Regions from separate parts of the Methylopila sp. 73B genome, predicted to be linked through region 3. Evidence: riboswitches for the same ligand, from Rfam matches in the RefSeq annotation. Region 3 holds a riboswitch; each other region holds the start of a gene.
What was found. Region 3 has a riboswitch for thiamine pyrophosphate ahead of thiC (phosphomethylpyrimidine synthase ThiC). Riboswitches for the same ligand answer to the same signal wherever they lie in the genome.
Positions count from the first base shown of each region.

Region 1 (9,463 bases), 370 kb from region 3:
GACGGCACCGCGGTCGCGACCCGCAACGGCTACGTCGCCGCCGGCCGCTGGGCCTGGACGCTCAAGGACTGGATCGACCGCCGCTGGATCGCGATGTACCGCGACCCGCCGGCGATGGATGGCGTGCGGGGTCCGGCGCCCGTCTCCGACGATCCGGCGATGCGGTGCGGCGGCTGCGCGGCGAAGCTCGGCCCCGCGCCGCTGGCCGCGGCCCTGCGGCGGCTGGGACCGGGCGTCGCGTCGGAGGAGGTCATCCTCGGCGTCGGCGACGACGCAGCGGTGATCCGGCGGAGCGACGGCGCGCTGGAGCTCCAGACGGTCGACGTCTTCAAGGCGCCCGTCGACGATCCCTTCCTGTTCGGGAAGATCGCGGCGGTCCACGCCATCGGCGACGTTTTCGCCATGGGAGGGCGGCCGTCCTACGCGCTCGCCATCGCCGCGCTTCCGCCGGACGCGCCGGCCCAGCAGGCGGAGGCGCTCTACCAGATGATGGCGGGCGCGCGCGCGGCGCTCGACCCGCTCGGCGTCTCCATCATCGGCGGCCACACCGGCGAAGGCGCGGATCCGGCGTTCGGTGTCGCGGTGACCGGCGGGCTGGCGGAGGGCGACGGCCGCCGCAAGGGCGGGCTGACGCCGGGCGTCCGGCTCGTGCTCACCAAGCCGCTCGGCGTCGGCGTGCTGATCGCGGCTGACATGCGCGCCCAGGCGCCCGCCGCGGCGATGGCGGCGGCGTGGGCCGAGATGGCCCGCCCCTTGGCCGCGGACGTCGAGGTGCTGCGGTCCCACCGCGGCCGCGCCATGACCGACGTCACCGGTTTCGGCCTGATCGGGCACCTCGCCGAGATGCTCGACGCCAGCCGCGGGGTCGCGGCCGAAATCGACCCGGCGGCGTTGCCCCTGCTGCCGGAGGCGGCGGAGCTCGCCGCGCGCGGCTTCGCCTCGACCGCGCTGCCCCAGACGCTCGCGAACCTGCCGCGCATCGGCGGCGGGGAGGGCGTTCCCGCCTGGCTGAAGGCGCTGCTGTTCGATCCCCAGACCTCGGGCGGGCTGCTGGCCGCCGTGGCCGACGATCAGGCCGCGCCTTGCGTCGCCGCGCTCCACGCTGCGGGCGCGACAGGTGCCGCCGTCATCGGCCGGATCGTGGCGCGCGACGGCGGGCCGGACATCCGCCTCGTGACGGGCTCGGCGGCGTGACGGTCACAACGCTCGATCTCTGCGCCGACCCTGGCCTGCTCTCGGTCGAGGCGGCGCGGGCGACGGTCGCGGCGCTGGTCGCGGGGCCTGTCGGCGTCGAGGCGCTGCCTTTCGCGGAGCTGCGCGGACGGGTGACCGCCGAGCCGACGATGAGCCCGACGCCGCTGCCGCCGTTCGATCACTCCGCCATGGACGGGTACGCGCTGGCCGACCTCGGGCTGCGGCATGTTCTCCGCGGCCGGCTCGCGGCCGGCTCGGCTGGCGCGCGCGAGACGCTCAAGCCCGGCGAGGCGGTCCGCATCTTCACCGGCGCGCCGATGCCGCCAGGCGCGATCGCCGTGGTGATGCAGGAGCGCGTGACGCGCGAAGGCGACGTCGTGGCGCTCCGCGCCGCGGTGGAGCCGGGCGCTAACATCCGCCGTCGCGGCGAAGACGTGAGCGTGGGCGATCTGCTGGTTCCCGCCGGCGCCCTGATCGACGCGCGCCACCTCGCCATCCTGGCGGCCTCCGGCGTGGAGCGGGTCGCCGTGCGGCGCAAGGTGGTGATCGGTTTGCTCTCCACCGGCGACGAGCTCATCGAGCACGGCCGCGCTCTCACGCCCGGCCGCATCCACGACGCCAACCGCCCGATGCTGCTCGGCATCCTGTCGACGCCGGCGCACGAGGTGATCGACTACGGCATCGCGCCGGACGACCCGGCGGAGCTGACGCGCCTGCTGATCGAGGCGGGCCGGCGCTGCGACGCCCTGGTCACCAGCGGCGCGACCTCGGTCGGGGAGGAGGATCACCTCGCCGCCGCCGTCGCCGCTGCGGGCGGTCAGCTCGGGCTGGCGAAAGTCGCGCTGAAGCCGGGCAAGCCGATCGTCGCCGGGCGCGTCGGCGGCGCGGCGCTGGTCGGCCTTCCCGGAAACCCCTTCGCGGCTCTGGTCGGACAGATGTTGATCGGACGCGTCGTGCTGGAGCGGCTCGCGGGCCTGGAGCCGCGCCCTCTCGCGCCGCTGTCCGCCGTCGCCGCCTTCGGCCAGAAGGGCCCCGGCGGCCGCACCGAGTTCGCCCCCGCCGCGCTGGTCGGGACCGATCCGTCCGGGCTGCCGCGGGTGGAGAAGCTCGGCCGCGGAGGCTCCGCCCGCCTCGCCCCGCTGATCGCCGCCGACGGGCTCGCCGTCATTCCGGCCGGCCACGACGAGGTGAAGCCGGGCGACGCCATCGGATTTCTGCCGTTTCGGGCCGCGCTGGAGGTGTGAGGATAGGCACGCCGGTCTTTGTCCCCCTCCCCCTTGCGGGGAGGGGCTAGGGGGGGGGGGGGCGCAGAACGAAGCGTAGCGGTCGCGACCCCCGGAACGTTTGAACCCGGTTTCTCCTTAAGAGGCTCATCCTCAACCACCCCCACCCCCAACCTCTCCCCGCAAGGGGGAGGGGAGAGAGCATGGCTCTCCAACGATGAGCCTTCGGGAACGGCAGGAGCTCCATCTCAGACGATCAAGCCCTTATCGCACGCTCGCGCTTTCGCGTGGTTTGGAGGTTGCCCCTACCGCACGTCGACGGCGTAGGTCTCGACCGCCGGCGTGTCCTTGATCATGCCCTTGGCCTTCAGGAACGCGGCGAAGCGCGCATAGCGGCGGGCGTCGAGCAGGCCGGGGTTCTTGGCGAAGCGCGGCCGGGTGTCGGCCCAGGCGCGCGTGTTCAACTCGTCGTTGAGGTCGGGGTGGCCCTTGAGGTAGAGCGCGAAGGCCTCCGCGTCGTGGTTCAGCAGGAAGGTCGTGGCCTCCTCGAGCGCGGCCACGAAGCGCTTCAGGCGGTCGTGGCCGATTGCGTCCCTGTGGGCGACGAACACCAGCTCGTCGTACGTCGGCACGCCGTTCTCTTCGGGAAAGAACACCCGCGCCTCGCCGCCGGCCAGACGGATCTGCGTGGCCTCGAAGTTGCGGTAGCCGCCGACGACCGCGTCGACGCGCTTCGCCATCAGCGACTGGGTGAGCGCGAAGTTGACGTTGATGAGCTCGACGTCGTCGCGCGTCAGGCCCGCGGTCTCCATCATGGCGAGCAGCAGCGTATCCTCGAAGCCGGTGACGGAATAGCCGACCTTCTTGCCCTTCAGGTCCTTGAGATCCTTGACCGGCCCGTCCTTCAGCGCGATGAGGGTGTTGAGCGGGGTGTCGATGAGCGTCGCAAAGCGCACGAGCGGCAGGCCCGCGGCCACCTGCTGGTGCAGCTCCGGCTGGTAGGTCACCGCCACGTCGCCCTGCTTCGCCGCGACGAGGCGCGGCGGCTGGCTCGGGTCGGCCGGCGCGATCAGCTCCACGTCGAGACCGTGGCGGGCGAAGAAGCCGCCCTCCTTGGCGACGACCAACGGGGCGTGATCGGGGTTCACATACCAGTCGAGCAGCACCACCAGCTTCTCGGCGGCGGCCGAGGGGCTCGCGGCGATCAGGAGGGCTGCGAAGGCGAGGGCGAGGCGGATCATCGGGACGGGCTCGGGGTCGGAGGTCAGGAGTCGCGGCGGCCGTGCTCCGGCGACCAGTGGATGAGGCGCGCAAGCGCCCAGTCGACCGCGAACCAGAGGCTGGCGGCGACTACGGCGAGGATGATGAGCGCGGCGAACAGCAGGTCGGTCTGCATCCGCGCGTTGGCGTGGATCATGACGAAGCCGAGGCCGGACGACGCGCCGACCCATTCGCCGACCACCGCCCCGATGGGGGCGGCCGCGGCGGCGAGCTTCAGCCCGGTGCCGAAGGCCGGCAGCGCCGAGGGCAGGCGGATCAGCAACAGGGTTTTCAGCGGCGAGGCGCCGTAGAGACGGGCGAGGTCGATCAGGTTCGGGTCGGCCCGGCGCAGGCCGTCGTAGAAGGCCGAGGTGACGGGGAAGAACACGATCAGCGCCGCCATCGCGAGCTTCGACCCGAGGCCGAAGCCGAGCCACAGCACGAGCAGCGGCGCGATCGCGAACACCGGAACCGCTTGGGCCACGATCAGCGGCGGCAGAAGCCAGCGGCGGAGCGCGGGGAGCGTGGCGATGGCGAGCGCGGCGATCGCGCCGACGGCCACGCCGATCGCGAGCCCGCCGACGATCTCGGTCAGCGTGGTCAGCGTCTGGCGGGCGAGAAAGCCGGACTGCGCGATCAGCGCGGCGCCCACGCGGGCCGGCGGCGGCAGCAGGAACGGGGGCGTGCCCGACAGGGTGACGAAGGCCTGCCAGGCGGCGATCAGAACGCCAAGCGTCACCGCCAGCCGTCCGAACGCCATGAGGGCGCGCCGGGGCCTTGCGGTCGTGTCGGACAAGGGGGCGACGAGCCGATGTGCGGCGTCCGCCATCTCGCAATCCCTCCGCCGGTATGAGCCGGATCAGGTTCGATGGGTCCGGCGTCGCCGCCGTCTCAGCCCGGTGTGGGCGCCCCATGGAGATGAGACGACAGCGTTAGCCGAGCCCTCCGGGCCACGCAACGGGAGCGAGGGTCAAAAAAAACGCCGCCCGGGGCGCGGGCGGCGTTTCATGCGTTCAGCCGGGTTGGAAGCTCGGCCGTATTAGAGGGTTCACAGGCGCAGAACGCCCGATGGTGAGGTTGGTTCCGCGGCCGTCGCGGAAATTTCGCGGGGGCGACTGCGACGCGCCTGACCGGCGGCCGGCATGCGCCGCCGCGTCTTGCCTCCGGCCCGCGCCGCGGCCTAGGGTCCGCCCCGTCATTTTCGCCTGAAGACGGAGCCTTCCCGATGGCCTTCCTCGCCGACACGCTTTCGCGCGTAAAGCCTTCCGCCACCATCGCGGTGTCGCAGAAGGCGCGGGACCTGAAAGCCCAGGGGCGCGACGTGATCGGCCTCGGCGCCGGCGAGCCGGACTTCGATACGCCGCAGAACATCAAGGACGCCGCGATCGACGCCATCCGCCGCGGCGAGACCAAGTACCCGCCCGTCGCCGGCATCCCCCCCCTGCGCGAGGCGATCGCGCAGAAGTTCAAACGCGAGAACGGGCTCGACTACAAGCCGACGCAGACGCTGGTGGCGACCGGCGGCAAGCAGATCCTCTACAACGCCTTCGTTGCCACGCTGAACCCCGGCGACGAGGTCATCATCCCGACGCCCTACTGGGTGAGCTACCCCGAGATGGTGGCGATCAACGGCGGGACGCCCGTGTTCCTGCCGACCACGCTGGAGCAGGACTTCAAGGTCCGTCCCGAGGCGCTCGAAGCCGCGATCACTCCCAAGACCAAGTGGGTGCTGTTCAACTCGCCGTCGAACCCGTCCGGCGCGGCCTACACCCGCGCGGAGTTGAAGGCGATCACCGACGTGCTGCTGCGGCACGAGCACGTGTGGATCCTGACCGACGACATGTACGAGCACCTGGTGTTCGGCGGCTTCGAGTTCACCACGCCGGCGCAGGTGGAGCCCGCGCTCTACGACCGCACGCTGACCATGAACGGCGTCTCGAAGGCCTACTGCATGACCGGCTGGCGCATCGGCTACGCGGCCGGCCCGGACAAGCTGATCAAGGCGATGGAGATGGTGCAGGGCCAGCAGACCTCGGGCGCCTGCACCATCGCGCAGTGGGCGGCGCTGGAGGCGCTGTCCGGGCCCCAGGACTTCCTGCCCGGCTTCCGCACCGCCTTCGAGCGGCGGCGCGACCTCGTCGTCTCCATGCTGAACCAGGCGAAGGGGCTCAATTGCCCGACGCCGGAAGGCGCGTTCTACGTCTATCCTTCCTGCGCCGACACGATCGGGCGCACGGCGCCGTCCGGCAAGGTCATCGCGACCGACGAGGACTTCGTCTCCGAACTGCTGGAGAGCGAAGGCGTCGCCGTGGTGCACGGCTCAGCCTTCGGCCTCGGCCCGAACTTCCGGATTTCCTACGCGACCGCCGACGAAACGCTGGAGGAGGCCTGCAGCCGCATCCAGCGGTTCTGCGCGTCGCTGCGCTGAGACGCGGTCCTGCGCAGGGCGGCGTCGGGACCAGCGTAAAAGGCCGTGTCGCGGACAGAAACCATCGCCTGCGCTGCAGCGTTAGGCGGTGGGGACCGCAAGTTCTGGAGAACGTCATGTCGATCCGGCTCAAAACCACTCTCGCAGCCGCCGCGCTTGTCGCGACCGCCGCTGCGGCGTCCGCCGCCGACTTCGGCCATCCGTCCGTGGTCGTCAGCAAGCGTCCCGCCGAGTCCGGCGTGCAGGTCGGCACGCTGAGCTGCCGCTCGCCCGGCGGCATCGGCTGGATCCTCGGGTCCGACGCCGAACTCGCGTGCGATTACAAGCCGATCGGCGCTCGCCACCCCGTCGACGCCTACCTCGGCCACATCTCGACGGTCGGCGTCGACGTCGGCGCGACCGGCCCGAGCGTCATGAAGTGGGCGGTGATTTCGCATTCCAGCGACATCGGACCGGGGGACCTCGCGGGCAAGTACCGCGGCGCGACCGCGAGCGCGACGGCGCTGATCGGCGGCGGCGCGAACCTGCTTGTCGGCGGCTCCGGCACCACGGTGTCGTTGCAGCCGCTCAGCCTCGAAGGCCAGACCGGCATCGCCGTGTCGGCCGGCTACGCCGCGTTGACCCTTGACCCCGTGTGAGCCTGTTCGCGACCTCGTGAGACCATGCTGACGGTCGGGCGGTAACGCCCGGCCGTTTTCGTGCGTAGCCTGACCGACGCCACTGGACGAAGCCGAGGCCGCCATGTTGATCAAGCGCACGCCGAGTTGGGCCCTTCGCGAGAGCGAGGCGACGCCCGAGCATCTGGTCCTGAGCCGCAGGTCGCTGGTGGCGGGGGCTGTCGGAGGCGCGGCCGCGGCGCTTGGCGCCGGCCCCGCGCGGGCCGGCTGGCTGTTTGGCTCGGACGAGAAGCCGGCTCCGCCCGAGGTCGACCCCAGCGCCGGCCTCTATCCGTTCAAGCGCAACGACGGCTACGCGCTCGACCGCGCGGTGACGCCCGAGGACGTCAATCTCAACTACAACAACTTCTATGAGTTCGGGACGAGCAAATACATCGCCGACGAGGCGCAGAAGCTGCCGTTGCGGCCATGGACGCTCAAGATTGGGGGCCTCGTCGAGAAGTCGCGCGAGGTCGGGATCGACGACCTGCTGAAGGCGTTGCAGCTCGAGGAGCGGCTCTACCGGCACCGTTGCGTCGAGGCCTGGGGCATGGCGCTGCCGTGGAGCGGGATCCCGATGAAGGATTTCGTCGCCTGGGCGAAGCCGCTCGGCTCCGCGAAGTACGTGAAGATGACGACCTTCCTCAACCTGAAGGTCGCGGGCGGCCAGCGCTCGCCGCTGTACGAATGGCCCTATGTCGAGGGCCTGACGATGGCGGAGGCGACCAACGAGCTCGCCTTCCTCGCCACCGGCGCCTACGGCAAGCCGCTCGCGAAGCAGATGGGCGCTCCGATCCGTCTGGCGGTTCCGTGGAAGTATGGCTTCAAGTCCGTGAAGTCGATTGTCAGCGTCGAGTTTACGGAGACCCGCCCAAACACGCTGTGGGCCGCCGCGGGGCCGAGCGAATACGGCTTCTGGGCCAACGTGAATCCGCAGGTCTCGCATCCCCGCTGGAGCCAGGCCCGAGAGCGCGTGCTCGGCGGCGACGAAACCCGCCCGACCCTGCTCTACAACGGCTACGCGGATCAGGTGGCGGGATTGTACAAAGGTCTCGAGCGCGAAAAACTGTTCATGTGATGCCGTCTGCGGCGCCGCGGTCGCTTGCGTCTCCGCGCGTCACGCCGCACAGTCATGCCATGCGCGCATGGGTCCTGACCGACGGCAAGGCGGGCGACGAGCAGCCCTGCCTCGGCGTGGCGGAGGCGGTCGCTGACCGCATCGAACGCCGCCGCATCGCGCCGCGGCGTCCGTGGTCCTGGCTTGCGCCCTGGGGGCCGATCGACCCGCGGGACGCCCCGGACCGTATGGGCAGCCCGATCGCTCCCAAACCCGGCGACGGCTGGCCCGATGTGGTGATCGCTGCGGGCCGGCGCGCGGCGCCTTACCTCAGGCGCATCAAGGCGGCCTCGGGCGGCAAGGTGCTCACCGTGTTCCTGCGCGACGCGCGGGCGGGGGCGGGCGTGGCGGACGTCGTCTGGGTTCCCGAGCACGACCGGCTGCGCGGGCCGAACGTCGTCGTCTCGACCACGAGCCCGCACCGGGTGAACGCGGTGCGGCTGGCCGCCGCCCGCGGCGCGCCGCCGCTGGTGGACCCGGAGGTCCCAGGCCGGCGCGTCGCCGTCCTGCTCGGCGGCGATACCCGCCACCATCGGTTTTCGTCCGAGGACATCGACCGCCTCGTCGCGGGCCTCACGCGCCTGAAGAGCGAAGGCGCGGTGCTGATGGCGACGGCCTCGCGCCGCACGCCGAAGCCGCTCGCTCTGGCGGTTGAGAGGCTTGCCCACTACTTCTGGGATGGAACGGGGGATAACCCCTACATTTTGTTGCTGGCGCAGGCTGAAGCGCTCGTGGTGACCGCGGATTCCACCAATATGGTGGGAGAGGCGGCGGCCACGGGCCGCCCGGTGCTGGTGTTCGAGCCCTCGGGCGGACGACGGAAGACTCGCGCGTTCCTGGATCGGCTGACGGCGCTCGGAGTGATCCGGCCGTTCTCCGGCCGGCTGGAGCGCTACGCCTATCCGCCGCTGGACTCGACGCCCCAGATCGCCCGGGCGATCCAGGCGCTCGCCGCGACGCGCGACATCCTGCGGCGCGACGTCGACCGGAAGGCACCGGTCGCCGCGCGCGAAACGAACGGACGACCGAAATGAGCTCAGCGCCTTCCCGTCATCATCGCCTTGTCATTCTCGGCTCCGGCCCGGCCGGCTGGACCGCCGCGGTCTATGCGGCGCGCGCGATGCTGGAGCCCCTGGTGATCTCCGGCCTGCAGCCGGGCGGCCAGCTCACCATCACGACCGACGTCGAGAACTACCCCGGCTTCGCCGAGCCGATCCAGGGCCCTTGGCTGATGGAGCAGATGCAGACCCAGGCCGAGCGGATGGGGACCAAGACCCTGTTCGACCATGTCGCGAAGGTCGACCTGTCGCGGCGGCCCTTCGTGCTGGAGACCGAGTCCGCCGGGACGATCACCTGCGACGCGCTGGTGATCGCGACGGGCGCCCAGGCCAAGTGGCTCGGCCTCGAGAGCGAGGAGCATTTCAAGGGCTACGGCGTCTCCGCCTGCGCCACCTGCGACGGCTTCTTCTTCAAGAACAAGCAGGTCGTCGTGGTCGGCGGCGGCAACACCGCGGTCGAGGAGGCGCTGTTCCTGACCAACTTCGCCTCCAAGGTCACGGTCGTGCACCGCCGCGAAGGCTTCCGC
Region 1 covers NZ_JAFV01000001.1:513,060-522,522, forward strand. Annotated here, with positions in the region: gene selD (selenide, water dikinase SelD) at 1-1,194, shown strand, start outside; gene glp (gephyrin-like molybdotransferase Glp) at 1,191-2,438, shown strand; gene K244_RS0102485 (ABC transporter substrate-binding protein) at 2,723-3,658, opposite strand; gene K244_RS0102490 (ABC transporter permease) at 3,682-4,506, opposite strand; TPP riboswitch at 4,497-4,600, opposite strand; gene K244_RS0102495 (pyridoxal phosphate-dependent aminotransferase) at 4,903-6,105, shown strand; gene K244_RS0102500 (DUF992 domain-containing protein) at 6,222-6,743, shown strand; gene msrP (protein-methionine-sulfoxide reductase catalytic subunit MsrP) at 6,847-7,839, shown strand; gene K244_RS0102510 (mitochondrial fission ELM1 family protein) at 7,899-8,912, shown strand; gene trxB (thioredoxin-disulfide reductase) at 8,909-9,463, shown strand, end outside.
Region 1: linked by a shared signal. The riboswitch ahead of K244_RS0102490 (ABC transporter permease) and the one ahead of thiC (phosphomethylpyrimidine synthase ThiC) in region 3 are both predicted to bind thiamine pyrophosphate.

Region 2 (9,463 bases), 1.4 Mb from region 3:
CACTTCCTCAAGCGGGTGCGCATCCCGGAGCAGGCTAAGAAGTATCCGGGTCAGCTCTCCGGCGGCCAGCAGCAGCGCGTCGCGATCGCCCGCGCGCTGTGCATGCAGCCGAAAATCATGCTGTTCGACGAGCCGACCTCGGCGCTGGACCCCGAGATGGTGAAGGAGGTGCTCGACACCATGGTCGGCCTCGCCAACGACGGCATGACCATGCTCTGCGTCACCCACGAGATGGGCTTCGCCCGGCAGGTCGCAAACCGCGTGATCTTCATGGACGCGGGCCAGATCATCGAGATGAACGAGCCCAACGCCTTCTTCGCCAACCCGCAGCATGAGCGCACGCGGCTGTTCCTCAGCCAGATCCTGCACTGAGGGTCCGGCTGGAACCTTCGCCCTCCGGCGGCGCTTCCTTCAAGAGGCGACCGACCGGAGACAGGTTCCATGACGCACAATCCCAAGCCCGACGACGCCAGCGCCGCGACCGGCCTCTCCGAGGCCGAGGCCGCCCGTCAGCCGGCGGTGAAGCCGGGCGCGAAGGCGGGCCCGGACGACGCCCAGGACGTCGACGCGCCCGACGCCTCGGAGGTCGCCGGCTTCCGGCGGAAGCCCGGGGAGGACGAACCGAAGCCGGACCCGGCGCCCGGCGCGACCTCGGTCGAGGACCTGTCGGCGGCGAACGACGGCGGCATGGGGTGACAGGGAAGCGAGCGGGCCGCCACGACGACCATTCGCGTCGAGTGCCCCGGGGTTAACCCGAAGGTCGCCCCGCGTTAACCGCCTGCTCGGCTAAGTTAACCAGCGCGCCCGGGCAAAGCCGGGCCATGCCCGCGTCAGGCCGCAGTCCGGGTCAGCTCGATCCACTCGCGGGCGCGCGCTTCGGGGTCCGCCGCGCCGACGACGTCGTTCACCACCGCCACCACGTCCGCGCCGGCCGCAAGGCACTGCGCGGCGCGGTCCGGAGTCAGCCCGCCGATCGCCACCAGCGGACGGTCGCCGATCTTGCGCTTCCATTCGCCGATGCGCGCAAGTCCCTGGGGCGCAAAGGGCATTTTCTTCAGGATGGTGGGCCAGATCGGCCCGAGAGCGATGTGGTGCGGGTCCACGGACAGCGCGCGGTCGAGCTCGTCCGGCGTGTGCGTCGAGACGCCGAGCCTGATCCCGGCCGCTTTGATCGCCTTGAGGTCGGCGTCGTCAAGATCCTCCTGGCCGAGGTGCAGGAAGGACGCGCCGAGGTCGATCGCGATCTCCCAATAGTCGTTGACGACGAGGTCGGCGCCCACCGCGGAGCAGGTTGCAAGCGAGTCCGAAATCTCAGCGCGAAGAACGGCTTCCGGCTTGTCCTTCACACGCAGCTGCACGAGCTTCGCGCCCGCCTCGGTCATGCGCCGCACCCAGGCGGCGCTGTCCACGACGGGGTAGAACGGGTCGAGGCGACGGGTCATGCGAGGCTCGCGCGGCCGAAAACGGGCGTGGAGGGCGCCGCCATGTCGCGCGGCTCGATCGGGTCGGCGAGGTAGGCCGTCCGGCCGGCCTCGACCGCGAGTTTGAACGCTCCGGCCATGGCGACGGGGTCGCCCGCCTTGGCCACTGCGGTGTTCAGCAGAACGGCGTCGTAGCCGAGCTCCATGGCGGCGGCGGCGTGGCTGGGCTTGCCGATGCCGGCGTCGACGACCAGCGGCACGTCGGGGAAGTGCGCCCGGAGCGACCGCAGGCCATAGACGTTGTTGAGCCCCATGCCGGTGCCGATCGGCGCGCCCCAGGGCATTAGGACCTTGCAGCCGGCCTCGATAAGTCGTTCCGCCACAACGAGATCTTCCGTCGTGTAGGGGAACACCTCGAAGCCGTCCTCGGTCAGGATACGCGCCGCTTCGACCAGCCCGAACACGTCGGGCTGCAGCGTGTCGGCCTCGCCGATCACCTCGAGCTTCAGCCAGTTGGTCCCGAACACCTCGCGCGCCATCTGCGCGGTCGTCACCGCCTCTTTCACCGAGTGGCAGCCGGCGGTGTTGGGCAAAACCTTCACGTTCAGCCCCGCGATCAGGCCCCAGAAGTCCTGGCCCTCCCGCAGCCGCCCGGATTCGCGGCGCAGCGAGACGGTGAGGATCCCTGCGCCGGAGGCCCTCACCGCGTCGGCGAGGATCGCGGGCGAGGGGTATTGCGCCGTGCCGAGCAGCAGGCGCGAGTCGATCTCGACTCCGTAGAGCTCCATGGCCTCAGCCTCCCTGCCGCGGCGAGACGATCTCGATGCGGTCGCCGTCGTTCAGCGCCGTCGCGGCGCGCGCCCGCGCCGGCACGAAGTCGCCGTTGACGGCGGTCGCGACGATCGCGTCGTCGTAGTCGAGCGCGCGCAGCGCTTCGGCCAGATCGCGCACGCCGAGCTCACGCTCGTCGCCGTTCACGATCAGCTTCATGGCTCATCTCCTTAGGTCCCAGCACGGCCTCCGCGGCTGCGCGGGCGCAGGCCGGCGAGAGCAGAAAGCCGTGTCGGTACAGACCATTGACGTAAGTGACCCGGCCGCGGGTTTCAACGCGCGGCAGGTTGTTGGGGAAGGCGGGACGCACGTCCGCTCGGGTTTCGACGATCTCAGCCTCGCCGAACGCCGGGTGCAGCGCATAGGCCGCATTCAGCAGATCGACCACCGAGCGCACGACGGGGCCGCGCCGCTCCGCGCTCTCGATCATGGTCGCGCCCAGCATGAACAGGCCGTCGGCCCGGGGCACGACGTAGAATGGGATGCGCGGATGCAGCAGTCGCACCGGCCGCTGGAACGCGATCTCCGGGGTGCGCACGACAAGCATCTCGCCGCGCACGCCGCGGAGATCAGGGAACGCGGCGCGGGCCGCAAAACCACGGCAGTCCACCACGGCGTCGCCTTCGGCGCCTTCGGCGTCGGCCTCGACGCCGAAGCGGATGCGGCCGCCGAGCGCCGCCAATCGGACCTCGAGCCCCGCCAGCGCGGCGCGTGGGTCGAGGTGGGCTTCGTTGGGGAAGAACAGGCCGGAGCGAAATCGCCCCGCGAGGTCGGGCTCAAGCGCGGCGACGCCGTCGCCGTCGAGCGTCTCGAAGCGGGAGGTGCGGCGGGCGAAGCGGGCGAGTTCGGCGTTGTCGCGGGCAGGGGCGACCACTAGCGTGCCTTGGCGCACGACGCCGTCGACATGCGCGGGCCACCAGTCGAGCGCCACCTGGCCCCCGGCGATCACCGCCTCCTCGGCGCTCTCCCGCTCGCACCAGGGCGCGAGCATGCCGCCGGCGGACCAGGAGCAGGCGCGCTCGCCCACGCGCACCCCGCGTTCGAGCACGGTCACGTCCGCGCCGCGCTCCGCGAGCTCGACGGCGGTGGTCAGACCGGCGACGCCGGCTCCGAGAACGGTGACGCGCGTCTGCGCGGCCATGGCGTGCGGCTTTCACAAGCGGGTCACCGCCGGCGAACGTCGGGAAGCGTCTTGAAGAGGCGCCCCGTTCCTTCGCCGGCATGACCCGGATCAGGTTCAAAGGGTTCGGCGATCGCCGTCTCAGCCCATGCGGGCGCCCCTCGGAGTAAGGAGACGATGGGGATCGCCGCCGCTTGTGTCAACCTGCCGCAGCGAGAAGGAGGTCGCCCTCAGAGGGCGCTCGCGCCCTGTTCCGCCGGGCCCACCGCCGCGCGGAAGGCGGCGAACAGGTTGCGCCCCATGCCGAACTGCGGCTCGGTCGCCTCCCAAGCGTTCTCGCGCGCCGCGAACTCGGCCGCGTCCACCAGAACCTCCAGACTGCCGGTCTCGGCGTCGACGCGGATGACGTCGCCGTCGCGGATCTTGCCGATCGGCCCGCCGTGGGCGGCCTCCGGCGTCACGTGGATCGCGGCCGGGACCTTGCCGGAGGCGCCGGACATGCGCCCGTCGGTGACAAGCGCAACCTTGTGGCCGCGCTTCTGCAGCACCGAGAGCGCGGGCGTGAGCCGGTGCAACTCCGGCATGCCGTTGGCCTTGGGTCCCTGGAAGCGCACCACCGCCACCACGTCGCGGTCGAGTTCGCCCGCGCGGAACGCGGCCTCCAGCCCGTCCTGCGTCGTGAACACCCGCGCCGGCGCCTCGACGATCCAGCGATCGCGGTCGACTGCGGAGACCTTGATGACCGCGCGCCCCATGTTGCCGTCGAGCAGGCGCAGGCCGCCATCCGCCTGGAACGGCTCGGCCACCGGGCGCAGCACCGAGAGGTCGCCGCTTTGAGGCTCGATGTCCTTCCAGACGATCTCCTCGCCCACGAGCGTCGGCTCCTTGACGTATTCCGAGAGCCCCGGACCCATGACGGTGAGCACGTCGTCGTGCAGCAGGCCTGCGCCGCGAAGCTCGCGGATGAGGAAGCCCATGCCCCCGGCGGCGTGGAAGTGGTTCACGTCGGCCGAGCCGTTGGGATAGATGCGGCAGAGCAGGGGCGTCGCGGCCGAGAGCCGGTCGAAATCGTCCCAGGTCAGCGTGATGCCGGCCGCCTTCGCCATGGCGACGAGGTGGATCGCGTGGTTGGTGGAGCCGCCGGTGGCGTTCAGACCGACAATGCCGTTGACGAAGGCCTTCTCGTCCAGGATTTGGCCGATCGGCGCGTAGCCGTTGCCCGAACGGGTGATCGCGAGCGCCTGGTTCACCGTCGCCGTGGTCAGCGCGTCGCGCAGGGGGGTGTTCGGCGGCACAAAGCTAGAGCCCGGCAGGTGAAGGCCCATGATCTCCATGAGCATCTGGTTGGAGTTCGCCGTGCCGTAGAAGGTGCAGGTGCCGGGCGAGTGGTAGCTGGCGCTTTCGGCCTCCAGCAGCTCGGCGCGGCCGATTTTGCCCTCGGCGTAGAGCCCGCGGATGCGGCCCTTCTCGTCGTTGGTCATGCCGGAGGGCATGGGGCCGGAGGGCACGAACACCGCCGGCAGGTGCCCGAAGGCCAGCGCGCCGATGACGAGGCCGGGCACGATCTTGTCGCAGATGCCGAGGTAGAGCGCGGCGTCGAACATGTCGTGGCTGAGCGCGACCGCGGTCGACATGGCGATGACGTCGCGGGAGAACAGCGACAGCTCCATGCCGGGCTGGCCTTGGGTGACGCCGTCGCACATGGCGGGCACGCCGCCCGCCACCTGCGCCACCGCGCCGGCCGCGCGCGCCGCGGTTCGGATGATGTCGGGGAAACGCTCGTAGGGCTGATGCGCCGACAGCATGTCGTTGTAGGCGGTGACGACGCCGATGTTCGGCACGACCTGGCCCTTAAGCGCGTCCTTGTCGGTCGCGCCGCAGCCGGCGAAGCCGTGGGCGAGGTTGCCGCAGGACAGCGCCGCGCGGTGAGGGCCCTTGGCCGCCGCCTCCTCGATGGCCTCGAGATAGCGCGCGCGTCCCTCGCGCGAGCGGGCGACGATCGTTTCGGTCACGTCTGCGATGCGGGCGTCGAGGGTCATGCCTGGCTCCCTGATCTTGATGCTATCCGCACAATAGCCCTCCTCAGCGCGAGGATGGCCAATGCAAGAAACGACAAAGCGGCGACCGCGATGGCGGCCAGAGTAATCAGCATGAGCGCTTCGTAGCCTGGCGTCGGCGCCTGATCGCTCAAGTCGATGTATCGGCTTTCAACGTAAAGCAAGTGAGGGAAAGCCGATGGACCCAACAGAAATACGGTCGCTCCAGCCGTAGCTATGATCGCTGACGCGGCTCCCAGCAGAAGCAATCGCATTTGAGCCGACATCGTAAGGCCGATACTTAAGGCGCCCACACGATCTGCAGCGGGTGCGGGCTGTGGGCGACGACGGCGCGGATCGGCATCTCGGTCGCGTCCTTGCCCGCGAGGGCCGTTTCCAGGACCGTCTTCTTGCCCTCGCCCTCCACGTGCAGCACCAGCATCGTGGCTGCGAGCAGCACGGGCAAGGTCAGCGTGATGCGCGGCTCCCCGGCGGCTTCGGCGCGCATGGGCGAGACCAGCAGGTGGCTCGTCGGGTCGATGGCGTAGGCCAGCCGGTCGCCGCCGGGGAAGAACGAGGCGGTGTGGCCGTCGTCGCCCATGCCGAGGATCGCGACCGTGATCGGGCCGGACATGTCGGCGACGCGCTCGGCGACCTCGTGGATCCCCTCCTCAGGCGTCGCCGCGCCGGTGTAGAGCGGGACGAAGCTCGCGGCGTGGGCCTCGTTCTGGAGCAGGTTCTGCTTCACCAGCCGGGCGTTGGAGCGCTCCGAACTCTCGGGGACCCAGCGCTCGTCGACCAGCGTGACGGTGACGGACTCCCAATCGAGTTCCGCCAGCGAGAGCTTCTGGAAGTAGAGCTTCGGCGTCGAGCCGCCGGAGACGGCGAGCGTCGCCGCGCCGCCGTCCGAGATCGCGGAGCGCAGGGCGTCGGCGGTCCGGTCGGCGAGCGCCTGCGCCAACTCCTCGCGGGTCTCGTACTCGGTGATCGCGACGTGGTGATCGCTCATGCGTCGGGGTCCTCGTGCCAGGTGCGGCCGTCGCGCTCGATCAGCGCCACGGCGGAGGAGGGGCCCCACGTCCCGGCGGTGTAGGTCGACGGCGCATGGCCGAGCCGCGACCAGGCCTCGAGGATCGGGTCCGCCCATTTCCAGGCGGCCTCCACCTCGTCGCGCCGCATGAACAGCGCCTGGCTGCCGCGGATCACGTCCATCAGAAGCCGCTCGTAGGCGTCGGGGTTACGGACCTTGAACGTGTCGGCGAAGGAGAGGTTCAGCGGCACCTCGCGGAACCGCAGGCCGCCGGGGCCGGGATCCTTGATCATCAGGTAGAGTTTCACGCCCTCGTCCGGCTGCAGGCGGATGACGAGGCGGTTGGGCGCGAGGAAGCCGCCGGCCGGCCCGAAGATCGATCGTGGCACCTCCCGGAACTGGATGACGATCTCGGAGACCTGCTGCGGCAGGCGCTTGCCGGTGCGGAGATAGAACGGCACGCCGGCCCAGCGCCAGGTCCGCACCTCGGTCTTTAGCGCGACGAAGGTCTCGGTCTGGCTCTGCGACCCGTCCCCCAACTCCTCGACGTAGCCCGGCACGGATTTTCCGTCGATCGCGCCGGTGCGGTATTGGCCGCGGACGGTGAGCGAGCGCACCGAGGCGTCGTCGATGGGCTTCAGCGCCCGCAGCACCTTCAGCTTCTCGTCGCGGAGCGAATCCGCGTCGAGCTCTCCCGGCGGCTCCATGGCGACGAGACAGAGCAGCTGAAGGATGTGGTTCTGCACCATGTCGCGCAGCGCGCCCGAGGTGTCGTAATAGCCGCCTCGCGACCCGACGCCGATCTTCTCGGCGACGGTGATCTGCACATGGTCGACGTGCGCGGAGTCCCACACCGGCTCGAACAGCACGTTGGCGAAGCGAAGCGCCAGGAGGTTCTGGACGGTCTCTTTCCCGAGATAGTGGTCGATGCGGTAGATCTGGCTCTCGTCCAGCACCTCGCCGACCGCGGCGTTGATCTCCTGCGCGGACGCGAGATCCTTGCCGAGCGGCTTCTCCAGCACGACCCGGGTCTTCTGGGTGATCAGGTCGTGCGTCTTGAGATTATGGGTGATGGCGTCGAACAGGTCGGGCGAGGTCGCGAGGTAGAACGCCCGCACGCGGTCGAGGCCGTCGGCGATCAAAGTCTTCAGATCCGCCCAGCCCGCGTCGCCCGCCGCTTCGACGGTGACGTAGCGGATACGGGCGAGGAAGCGCTTCACCGTCGGCTTGTCGAGCTCGTCGGCGGGCACGAAGGTCTGGAGCGCCTCCTTGACCTCGGCGCGAAACGACTCGTCGGTATGGTCCTTGCGGGACACGCCGACGATGCGCGTCGGATCGGTCAGCTGGCCGTCGTGGTCGCGGCGGAAAAGCGCGGGAAACAGTTTTCGGTGCGCAAGATCGCCGGTGCCGCCGAACACCACCAGATCGAAGGGATCGACGGCTACGATTCGGCTCGTCATGGGAGACGTCTCCGGACTTCTTGTGGATTGCTGCAGCTGCGAATTGGACCCTGCGGCGGAGCGCTGTCAAACCTCGACGGCGCGTCAGGACCTCACGGTCGCCTCGATCGAGGTCATGGCCGCCACGTAAAGCGCGGAGGCCGCTTGTCCAGGAATGCCTGGGCGCCCTCCTTGAGATCTTCTCCCGAGAAGCCGCCGCGCCACAGCGCGTCCAGCGCCATGTGGTCGGGGGCGCCGCCGGCGATCGCGTCGACCGTGCGCTTGGCGGCGTCGATCGAGTAGCGGGAGGCGGCGGCCATGGCGGCGACGAGGTCGTCGATCGCGGCGTCGAGCGCGTCCGGAGCCGTGAGGCGATCCACGAGCCGCTTCGCCAGAGCTTCGTCCGCGCCCATGAGCCGGGCCGTGAACAGCAGCTCCTTCGCCGCAGAGGCGCCGACGGCGCCCACCAGCCGCGCGGTGCTTTCGACGGGATAGACGATGCCGAGCCGCGCGGGAGTGACCCCGAAGCGGGTTCCTTCGGCCGCGACCCGGATGTCGCAGGCGAGGGCGATCTGACATCCTCCGCCGACGCAGACGCCCTCGATCGCCGCGATCGTCGGCTGGGCGATGCGGGCGATCGCCTCCTCGCCGTCGCGCACCGCGTCGGCGTAGGAGCGCCGGCGGGCCTCGTCGGCGGTGGTGAGCGCGACGAACTCGCCGATGTCGGCCCCCGCGCTGAACACGCCGCCCGCGCCGCGCACCACGACCACCGCGATCTCGGGATCGGCCGCGATCTCGGCCGCGACCACCGGGAACGCCCGCCAGGTCGCTTCGTCGATGGCGTTCTTCTTGGCGGGCCGGTCGATCAGGATCGTCGCCCGCGCGCCTTCGCGCAGCAATCTGACGGCGGCGGCGGGCTCGGTCATCGCGGCGGCATCTCCAAAACGGCTCGTCGTCCCGCTTAGCATCTTGCAGACGCGCAACGCAGCGCGCTGCGCGACTTATTGCGTTCATGCAAAACATATATCGGACATCGATGGATTGATTGGCGTGGGCGCACGATGCACCTTAGCGCCGAAGCCGTCGGCGCGTCGCGCCGGACCTCATTCCAGCCAGCGAGATCCCGATGACCAAAGTGCTCGTCCTCTACTACTCCACCTACGGCCACATCGAGACCATGGCGAACGCCGTCGCCGAAGGCGTCCGCGAAGCCGGCGCCGAGGCGGTCGTGAAGCGGGTGCCGGAAACGGCGCCGGAGGAGGTTGCGAAGGCCAGCCACTTCAAGCTCGACCAGGTCGCGCCGATCGCGACGGTCGACGAGCTCCCCGAGTACGACGCCATCATCTTCGGCGCGCCGACTCGCTTCGGCACCGTCGCGTCGCAGATGCGCAGCTTTATCGACCAGACCGGCGGCCTGTGGTTCGCCGGCAAGCTGGTCGGCAAGGTCGGCTCGGTGTTCACGGCGTCGGCTACCCAGCACGGCGGCCAGGAAAGCACGATCCTGGGCTTCCTCCCGACCCTGCTTCACCACGGCATGGTGGTCGTCGGGCTGCCCTACTCCTTCGCCGGCCAGATGAACATGGACG
Region 2 covers NZ_JAFV01000001.1:1,507,414-1,516,876, reverse strand. Annotated here, with positions in the region: gene K244_RS0107245 (amino acid ABC transporter ATP-binding protein) at 1-372, shown strand, start outside; gene K244_RS0107240 (hypothetical protein) at 442-696, shown strand; gene K244_RS0107235 (thiamine phosphate synthase) at 831-1,442, opposite strand; gene K244_RS0107230 (thiazole synthase) at 1,439-2,209, opposite strand; gene thiS (sulfur carrier protein ThiS) at 2,214-2,411, opposite strand; gene thiO (glycine oxidase ThiO) at 2,380-3,393, opposite strand; TPP riboswitch at 3,444-3,544, opposite strand; gene edd (phosphogluconate dehydratase) at 3,603-5,411, opposite strand; gene pgl (6-phosphogluconolactonase) at 5,710-6,417, opposite strand; gene zwf (glucose-6-phosphate dehydrogenase) at 6,414-7,898, opposite strand; gene K244_RS0107200 (enoyl-CoA hydratase-related protein) at 8,012-8,803, opposite strand; gene wrbA (NAD(P)H:quinone oxidoreductase) at 9,004-9,463, shown strand, end outside.
Region 2: linked by a shared signal. The riboswitch ahead of thiO (glycine oxidase ThiO) and the one ahead of thiC (phosphomethylpyrimidine synthase ThiC) in region 3 are both predicted to bind thiamine pyrophosphate.

Region 3 (9,463 bases):
TTGCGTTGCGCGAAGCGGCGAAGCGCGAACCGCAGCTTGTGCGAGAGCCGCACCGGGAGCGGCTCGGGCTTGCCCTTGAGCTCGCCCAGCAGCAGATCGAGCGCCTGGTAGATGTCGCCCTCTTCGACGACCAGCCGGCCATCCATGAAGAGTTCGCCCATCTTCAGATAGGGATCGAGCACGAAGGCCCATTGCGCCCCGCGGTCGGTGAAGCGAAGGGCGACCGGCGGGCCGGAGCCGTCGCCGAAGACGTGACGCGCGCCGGAGGCCATGACGACCGACAGTCGGCCGTGGCTCACGATGCGTCTCAGAATGCCTGCAAGCAACGACTCCATCAGCATGCTCCCGCACAAGCAAGGCGACGGCTTTCCGAGAGCAAAGTCCGAGCCAGACGTCCGGAAACGCTCGGGAAAACCATGGTCTCATGGTGAGGACGGCGGCGTCCGCGCGCCAGAGGGCGAGCCCCCCGACGCGCGGGCGCCGGCTATGCGTCAGGCGAAAAGCTTTCCTGTCGAGAAACTCAGGGGACGGTGGGCGCCGCGACGTAAAGCGCGCCGCCCTGGGCCAGAAACTCCTCCGACTTCGCCTTCATGCCCTCTTCCGCCGTGAACGCGACGTTCTGCGCCCTCACCTCCGCGCGCAGATCCTGCGTGATCTTCATCGAGCAGAACTTCGGCCCGCACATTGAGCAGAAGTGCGCCACTTTGTGCGCGTCCTTGGGCAAGGTCTCGTCGTGGAAGGCGCGCGCGGTGTCGGGGTCGAGCGAGAGGTTGAACTGGTCCTCCCAGCGGAAATCGAAGCGCGCGCGGCTGACGGCGTCGTCCCGGATCTTCGCCGCGGGGTGGCCCTTGGCGAGGTCCGCCGCGTGGGCCGCGATCCGATAGGTGATGACGCCGGTCTTCACGTCGTCTCGGTTCGGAAGCCCGAGGTGCTCCTTCGGCGTGACGTAGCAGAGCATCGCGGTGCCGAACCAGCCGATCATCGCCGCGCCGATGCCGGAGGTGATGTGGTCGTAGCCCGGCGCGATGTCGGTGGTGAGCGGCCCGAGCGTGTAGAACGGCGCCTCGCCGCAGACCTTCAACTGCTTGTCCATGTTGGCCTTGATCTTGTGCATCGGCACATGGCCGGGGCCCTCGATCATGACCTGGCAGCCCTTGCCCCAGGCGATCTGCGTGAGTTCGCCCAGCGTCTCCAGCTCCGCGAACTGCGCGGCGTCGTTGGCGTCGGCGATCGAGCCCGGCCGCAGGCCGTCGCCGAGTGAGAACGAGACGTCGTACTTCCGCATGATGTCGCAGATGTCGCCGAAGCGCTCGTAGAGGAAGCTCTCGCGGTGCCCGGCGAGGCACCAGCGCGCCATGATCGAGCCGCCGCGGGAGACGATGCCGGTGACGCGATCCGCCGTCAGCGGCACATGCGCGAGCCGCACGCCGGCGTGGATGGTGAAGTAGTCGACGCCCTGCTCGGCCTGCTCGATGAGCGTGTCCTTGAACACCTCCCAGTCGAGCTTCAGCGGATCGCCGTCGACCTTCTCGAGCGCCTGGTAGATCGGCACGGTGCCGATCGGCGCCGGCGCGTTGCGCAGGATCCAGGAGCGGATGTTGTGGATGTTGCGCCCCGTCGAGAGGTCCATCACCGTGTCCGCGCCCCAGCGGAGCGCCCAGACCAGCTTCTCCACCTCCTCGGCCGCGCCCGAGGTGACCGCGGAGTTGCCGATGTTGGCGTTGACCTTGACCAGGAAGTTCCGGCCGATCGCCATCGGCTCCAGCTCGACGTGGTTGATGTTGGCCGGGATGATCGCCCGGCCCCGCGCGACCTCGGAGCGCACGAACTCCGGGGTGACGAAGGCCGGGATTTCGGCGCCGAAGTCCTCCCCGTCACCCCGCCGGAGGCCCGCGCCTTCCAGCGCCTGTTCGCGGGCGAGGTTCTCGCGGAAAGCGACGTAGACCATCTCCTCGGTGACGATCCCGGCCTTCGCAAACTCGTACTGGGTGACGAGCTGGCCGGCGGAGGCCTCGCGGATCGCGCGCGTCGCGGGACAGGGCGCCACCAGCCGATCGGCGGAGACGTTGCCGTTGTCTTCGGGCTTCACGGCGCGGCCGGCCACGACGGTGTAGCCGCGGGCGGCGATCCAGCGCTCGCGCACCGGCGGCAGGCCGGCGGCGAGATCGACCGCGACGTCGTCCTCGGTGTAGGGGCCGGACGGATCATAGACCCGCACCGGCGGCTCGTTCGGATCGCTCAAGCCGATCTCGCGGAACGGCACCCGGAGCTCAGGGTGCGACTTCGGCGAGGCGTAGACCTTGCGCGAGCCGAAGATCGGCCCGGTGGTGACGCTGGTCGGCGCGGCTTTCGCGTCTTTCGGAGGGATGTGGACGTTCAATGGGAATCTCCTCGAGCGTTTCTCGTTGGGAGATCCGGATTCTGACGATTGTCAGGGAGAGCCCGGACGCGGACGCCCCTTGGCTTATCGGTTCCCGTCCCTTCGCCGGCATGACCCGGATCAGGTTCAAAGGGATCGGCCTCTGGCCATCTCAGTCCCGCATCGCAGCGGGACGCCCCTCGGAATGGCGCGAGGGTAGAAGCGGCCGACGGGGATGTCGAGACGCCGTCGTCGCTGCTAGCGTGACTGTGACGAGAGGCTCCGCGATCGCGGGCCCGCAATCTGGCGTACTCGAATGATCGAGCACCTTGTCGCCCTGGCGACCTTTCTCGGCCTCGTCCTCGCCTCGTTCGGCTGCCTGGCCTTCCATCCGCGCCTGCCGGAGCGCCACCGGAACGAGGAGACGCACAACGTGGTGCGGCTCACCGCGAACATCTTCGTGGTGATGACGTCGCTGGTGCTCGGCCTCCTCATCAACTCGTCGAAGACGGCGTTCGACGCCATCGACCACAACGTCCACGCCTTCGCGACCGAGCTCATCCTGCTCGACCGCACCTTGCGGGCCTATGGGCCGGAGACGGCGGACGCCCGCGCAAGGCTCGCGGTCTACGTCGAGCGCGCGATTGAAGGCACGTGGCCCACCACCGACGCGGCGCCGGTGGTCGAGGACGTTGCGGCCGAGAAGCTGCTGGACGACGTCGGCGCGGCGCTGCGCGACCTCCACCCGGCCGACGACGAGCGCGCCGCGTTGAAGATCGAATGGCGGCAGCGCTTCCAGAAGGTCATCGAGCTGCGCTGGGCCCTGATCGAGCATTGGGACGGCACGGTGCCGGCCCCGCTGCTCGCGGTGCTGACGGCGTGGCTGACGCTGATCTTCGCAAGCTTCAGCTACCGCGCCCCGGCGAACGCCGTCGTGATCTCGACGCTCGTGGTCGGCGCCGCGCTGATCTCCAGCGCGTTGTTTCTCATCCTCGACATGGACTCGCCGTTCACCGGTTCGATCCGCGTGTCGCCGAGCGCGATGGAGACGGCGCTCGCGCACATCCGGCGGTAAGGACAAGCGCTCAGGACGCCCGACGCCCCGCGTCGCCTCAGGCCGCCGGCGGACCTTCGGCGAGATCGCCTGACGGCAGGCGCGCCTTGACGAGCCGCTCGCCGTCCTCGGCCAGCGTGTAGATCAGGATCTGCGCGGTCCCGATATTCACGTCTTCGATCGTCTCCGGATCGATGCCGTCGAGCCGCATGAGCATCGAGCGCAGCGCGTTGCCGTGCCCCACCAGCAGCACGCAGCCTCCGGCGCGGACGGCCGGGGCGATCGCGCGCCCATAGAAGGGCCAGACGCGCGCGGCCGTCATGGCGAGGCTCTCCCCGCCCTGCGGAACCGCGTCGTAGGACTTGCGCCAAATCCTGACCCGCTCAGGCCCGAAGCGCTCGCGCGCCTGCGTCTTGTTGAGGCCCGCGAGCGCGCCGTAGTCGCGCTCGTTCAGCGCGGAGTTCCGAACCACCGGCAGGTCGGACTGGCCGAGCTCTGCGAGGATCAGCTCCATCGTCTGGCCGGCCCGCTGCAGCACGCTGGTGAAGGCGTGCGTGAAGCGGAACCCCAGCCGCCCGAGCTGCCGCCCCGCGGCGCGCGCCTCCTCCTCGCCGCGGGCGGTGAGCGCGGGATCGCGAAGACCCGAAAACAGGTCCTGTTCGTTGTCCTCGCTCTGCCCATGCCGGATGAGGACGAGACTGCGAGAAAGATCGGTGATCATCGGGGTCGTCATGCCGTTTTGGAGGTCTCGGCGCAGCATCGCACAAACGAAAAGGCCGGGCGTAATGGCCCGGCCTTCCCACGTGGTCGTATCGTCGTCGCGGCTCAGAGGCTCTTGACGATGCTCTCGGTCATCTTCTTCGCGTCGCCGAACAGCATCATGGTGTTGTCGCGGAAGAACAGCTCGTTCTCGACGCCGGCGTAGCCCGCCGCCATGCCGCGCTTGATGAAGAGCACTGTGCCGGCCTTCTCGACGTCGAGGATCGGCATGCCGTAGATCGCCGAGGTCTTGTCGGTCTTGGCGGCCGGGTTGGTGACGTCGTTCGCGCCGATGACGAAGGCGACGTCCGCGCCCGAGAACTCCGAGTTGATCTCGTCGAGTTCGAACACCTCGTCGTAGGGCACCTGGGCTTCCGCCAGCAGCACGTTCATGTGGCCCGGCATACGGCCCGCGACCGGATGGATGGCGTACTTGACCTCGACGCCCTCCTCCTTGAGCTTTTCGCACATCTCGCGCAGCGCGTGCTGGGCCTGGGCCACCGCCATGCCGTAGCCCGGCACGATGATGACCTTGGACGCGTTCTTCATGATGTAGGCCGCGTCCTCGGCCGCGCCCTGCTTCACCGGGCGCTGTTCGCCCCCGCCGGCCGCGGCCCCCGAAGCCGCGCTGTCGCCGCCGAAGCCGCCGAGGATGACGGAGATGAAGCTCCGGTTCATGCCCTTGCACATGATGTAGGACAGGATCGCGCCCGACGAGCCGACCAGCGCGCCGGTGATGATCAGCGCGAGGTTGCCGAGCGTGAAGCCGATGCCGGCCGCGGCCCAGCCGGAGTAGCTGTTCAGCATCGAGACGACGACGGGCATGTCCGCGCCGCCGATCGGGATGATGATCAGGAAGCCGAAGGCGAGCGAGGCCAGCACGATGAGCCAGAACACGAAGTGGCTCTCGGTCAGGACGAAGATGATCGCCAGGACGATGATCAGGGCGGCGAGGCCGCCGTTGATCAGGTGCCGCATGGGCAGCATGATCGGCTTGCCGGACATGCGTCCGTCGAGCTTGGCGAAGGCGATCAGCGAACCCGTGAAGGTGATCGCGCCGATCGCGACGCCGAGCGCCATCTCCACCAGCGACTGGCCATGGATCGAGCCCGGGAGCCCGATACCGAAAGCGTCGGGCGCATAGAGCGCCGCGGCCGCCACCAGCACGGCGGCGAGGCCGACGAGCGAGTGGAACGCGGCGACAAGCTGCGGCATCGCGGTCATGGCGATGCGCTTCGCGGTCACCGCGCCGATCGCGCCGCCGACGCCGAGGCCGGCGATCACGAGCACCCAGCCGCCGAGGCCATGGGGCGGCGAGACAAACAGGGTGGTCAGGATCGCGAGCGTCATGCCCGCGATGCCCATGGCGTTGCCGCGGCGCGACGTCGCCGGGCTCGAAAGCCCCTGCAGCGACAGGATGAAGAGGACGCCGGCGATGAGGTAGAGGATCTGGACGAGGTCGGTCATCGGTCCCGTCAGCCCTTCTTCTTGTACATGCCGAGCATGCGCTGGGTGACGAGGAACCCGCCGAAGATGTTGATCGAGGCGAGCACGAGGGCGACGAAGCCGAAGCCGCGAGCCCACCACGGACCGGAGCCGCCGGCGAGATCGACGCCGACCGCGAGCAGCGCGCCGACGACGATGACGGACGAGATGGCGTTGGTGACCGCCATCAGCGGCGTGTGCAACGCGGGCGTCACGCTCCACACCACGTAGTAGCCGACGAACACCGCCAGCACGAAGATCGCGAGCCGGAACACAAAGGGGTCGATGACCCCGCCGGACGCGCCATGGAGCGCCGCGCCCGCGGCGTCGGCGATCTGGTCGGCGTAGCCCTGGGCGGCGGCCGCCGCGTCACGGGCGGCGTCGGCCGCAGCCTGCGCGCGGTCCGCGGCCTCTTCAGGAGACAGGACGGCCATCAGTTCGCCTCCGCCGGTTTCGCAATCGGATGGATGACGGCGCCGTCGCGGGTGAGCGCGGTCGCCTTGACGAGCTCATCGTCCCAGTTGACGGCGAGCTCCTTGGTCTCCTTGGAGATCAGGGTCTCCAGGAAGGACGACAGGTTCTTGGCGTAGAGCGCCGAGGACGAGGCGGCGAGACGGCCGGGGACGTTGAGATGCCCGACGATCTTGACGCCGTCGATCTCGACGACCTGGCCTGCGACCGCGCCTTCGACGTTGCCGCCGCGCTCGACCGCCAGGTCGACGATCACCGAACCCGGCTTCATCGACTTGACCATCGCCGCCGTCACCAGCCGCGGCGCCGGACGGCCCGGGATCAGCGCGGTGGTGATGACGATGTCCTGCTTGGCGATGTGGGCCGCCACCAGTTCGGCCTGCTTGGCCTGGTACTCGGCCGACATCGGCTTGGCGTAGCCCGCGGCCGTCTCGGCCTGCTTGAACTCGTCGTCCTCGACGGCGACGAACTTGGCGCCGAGCGAAGCGACCTGCTCCTTGGCGGCGGGACGCACGTCGGTCGCGGACACCACGGCGCCGAGGCGGCGGGCGGTCGCGATGGCCTGCAGGCCCGCGACGCCCGCGCCCATGACGAAGGCCCGGGCCGGCGGAACGGTGCCGGCGGCGGTCATCATCTGGGGCATGGCGCGGCCGAACTCGGCCGCGGCGTCGATCACGGCGCGGTAGCCCGCCAGGTTCGCCTGCGACGACAGCACGTCCATGACCTGCGCGCGGGTGATGCGGGGCATCAGCTCCATGGCGAAGGTGGAGACGTTGGCGGTGGCGAGCGCCGCGATCGCGTCGGCCTGGCCGTAGGGGTCCATCGTGCCGATGACGAGCGCGCCGGGCTTCAGGCCCGCGACGTTCTCAGGCGACGGGCGGCGCACGGTGAGCAGCACGTCGGCGCCGGCGAGGGCGTCGGCGCGCGAGGCGGCGATTGTGGCGCCGGCCTCCTCGTAGGCGGCGTCGGTGACGCCGGAGGCGACGCCCGCGCTGGTCTCGATGCTGATGTCGGCCCCGAGGCCCTTCAGCTTCTTGACGACGTCAGGCGTCAGCGCGACCCGCGGCTCCGCCGCGTCGGTTTCTTTCGCGACTGCGATCTTCATCGGTTCAGACGACGTACCAGAGCGCCACGACCGCAAGCGTCGCGACCGCGATCGGGATGATGGTGCCCTTCTGGGACACCGCGCCGATCACGCCGCCGATGATCGAGAGCACGATGCCGAGACCGCACAGCCACCACGGACCCGTGACGCCGCCGATCGCCAGCGAGATCACGACCAGCACGATCATCGCCGTGCCGACCTTGGACATTTTCATGACCGCGGCGTAAGTCCGCTCGTGCTCCGCGTAGTCGTTGCCCGTCGCGGTCGCGAATTCCGTGGTTCCGGCCATGATAAAGTCCCTTTGTGCGTTCTAATCGGCGCTTGGACTTTCGGCTTTAGCGGAAACGCGGGGGGGAGGCAATTCCCTTTCAGCTCTTGGCATGCCAAATACCAACAGCTTTCAGCTGAGCTGAATCGTTGATAACCTAAGCGGTGTGACGAGTTGGGCTCGCCGGCGGGGTCTTCGCGTCGAGGCGCGTTCCTGCCGAGCGGTTCGCGTGGAACCCAGCGACGTCAGCGCTCTGCGGCGGCTGGCTGAACCAGGTGGACAACCTCGGCGACAAGCCCGGCGCGACGTCCGACATCCGGGCCCGAGGTCGCCTTCGACTCCAGAAACACCGCCGCCCAGGCTCGCACCTCGTCAAGCGACCGGCCGGTCTCGGCGCAATAGGCCGCCATGTATTCGGTCGCGAGCAGCCGGCGATAGGCGCGCCCCATCGGCGCAGGCGCCGGCGTTCCGATCCGCCGCGACGCAAAGATGATCGCAGCGGTGCGGCCGGCGTCCGCGGTCAGAGCCCCGAAGCCGGACCGGGCCCAGTCAAGCGCAAGCATCCGCTCGCCGTCCCACAGCACGTTCGAGGGCGAGAGATCGCCGTGGCAGAAGCCGCTCTCCGACGCGCCGATCAACTGCGGCACGCGGTCGAAATCGGCCTCCGGCGCGAGCCGTCGAAGCCGCCTGAGGGCGCCCTCGGCCGAAACGCTCTTCTTGTCGAACGTGGTGTCCGGCGGCGTCGCATGGATCTGCGCGTGGAGGCGCGCCATGCGGCGGATGAGCGGCAGGGCGCGGTGGGGCCGCCAGCGCAGGATGCGCGACAAGGGACGCCCGGCTTCGAACGAGCCGACGACCGATCGCCCCGCCGACACGGCCGTCGGCCCGTCGACGCGCCAGGTCGGGACGCCCGCCTCGTACGCCAGCCGCGCGTTGCGGCGCTCGCGCTCGATCAGATCGTCGGGCACGTCGTCGTGAAACGCCTTCTCGATCCGCCCGTCCGGCAGCCGATAGATGACGGCCTGCGTGCCGCGCCCGATTTCGCGGCGGACTGAACCTGCGCTGCGCCCAAACTCCAGAGACAGATCGCGATCCTCCGGTTGTCGACCCGAGCGCGGACCAGAGCCCGCGCTGCGTTTGCGATCGGCGAACAATAGCCCTTCGGCCTGGAGCGCGACAGCGCGGAGCGGCGCCGGCTTAGGGCGCAAGGCCCGCCTCAGCCATGGCTTCGGCCTGCCGGGCCTCGACGCGCTCGACCGTGAAGTCCGCGATCGCCTCTTCGAACAGGTGGCGGAAGTTGAGCTCGGCCTTCAGGTGCAGGAACACGCCGCCGAGCCCGATCGCGGCGCGGTCCATGAAGACGAACTCGCGCGGGATGCGGATGGGGCCCTTGCGCTTCAGCTCCTGGTGCACGCGGAAGGCTTCGGCGCGGCCATAGGCGCCGGGGGACACGCCGTCGGCGATGGTCCGCACGCGATCGTCGAGCAGCGGGCCGTAGATGAAGCGCGCCCAGATGTTGAGGACGTCGATCAGCTCGCGCTTCAGGCCGCGGAACCCCCAGGTCTCGTAGGCGTGCACCACCCGGGCGTCGTCGCCGTCGCGCAGGCCCTCGTAGAGGTCGACGACGCCGCCGACGAAGGCGGGCGGGAAGATGCGGATGCAGCCGTAGTCCAGCAGGTTCACGCCCTGCGGCTCGCCGCCCTCGTCGAAGGCCGCGTAATTGCCGAGGTGCGGGTCGCCATGGATCACGCCGTGGCGCGAGAACGGACGCCACCACGCCTTGAACATGGCGACGGCCAGCCGGTTGCGGATCTCGAGCGGGGCCTCCTTGTGAACCAGCAGGCGCCGCCCCTCCAGCCAGTTGAGCGTCAGGAGACGGCCGGTCGAGAGCTCGTTCCAGACGCCGGGCACGCGCACCTCCGACGTGTCCGCGAGCATGACGCCGTAGAGCGCGGCGTGCTT
Region 3 covers NZ_JAFV01000001.1:143,239-152,701, reverse strand. Annotated here, with positions in the region: gene K244_RS0100740 (cyclopropane-fatty-acyl-phospholipid synthase family protein) at 1-335, opposite strand, end outside; gene thiC (phosphomethylpyrimidine synthase ThiC) at 521-2,380, opposite strand; TPP riboswitch at 2,461-2,570, opposite strand; gene K244_RS0100730 (DUF4239 domain-containing protein) at 2,676-3,434, shown strand; gene K244_RS0100725 (2,3-bisphosphoglycerate-dependent phosphoglycerate mutase) at 3,472-4,146, opposite strand; gene K244_RS0100720 (NAD(P)(+) transhydrogenase (Re/Si-specific) subunit beta) at 4,239-5,639, opposite strand; gene K244_RS0100715 (proton-translocating transhydrogenase family protein) at 5,648-6,091, opposite strand; gene K244_RS0100710 (Re/Si-specific NAD(P)(+) transhydrogenase subunit alpha) at 6,091-7,233, opposite strand; gene K244_RS0100705 (aa3-type cytochrome c oxidase subunit IV) at 7,238-7,522, opposite strand; gene K244_RS0100700 (aminoglycoside phosphotransferase family protein) at 7,747-8,469, opposite strand; gene K244_RS0100695 (AarF/ABC1/UbiB kinase family protein) at 8,699-9,463, opposite strand, start outside.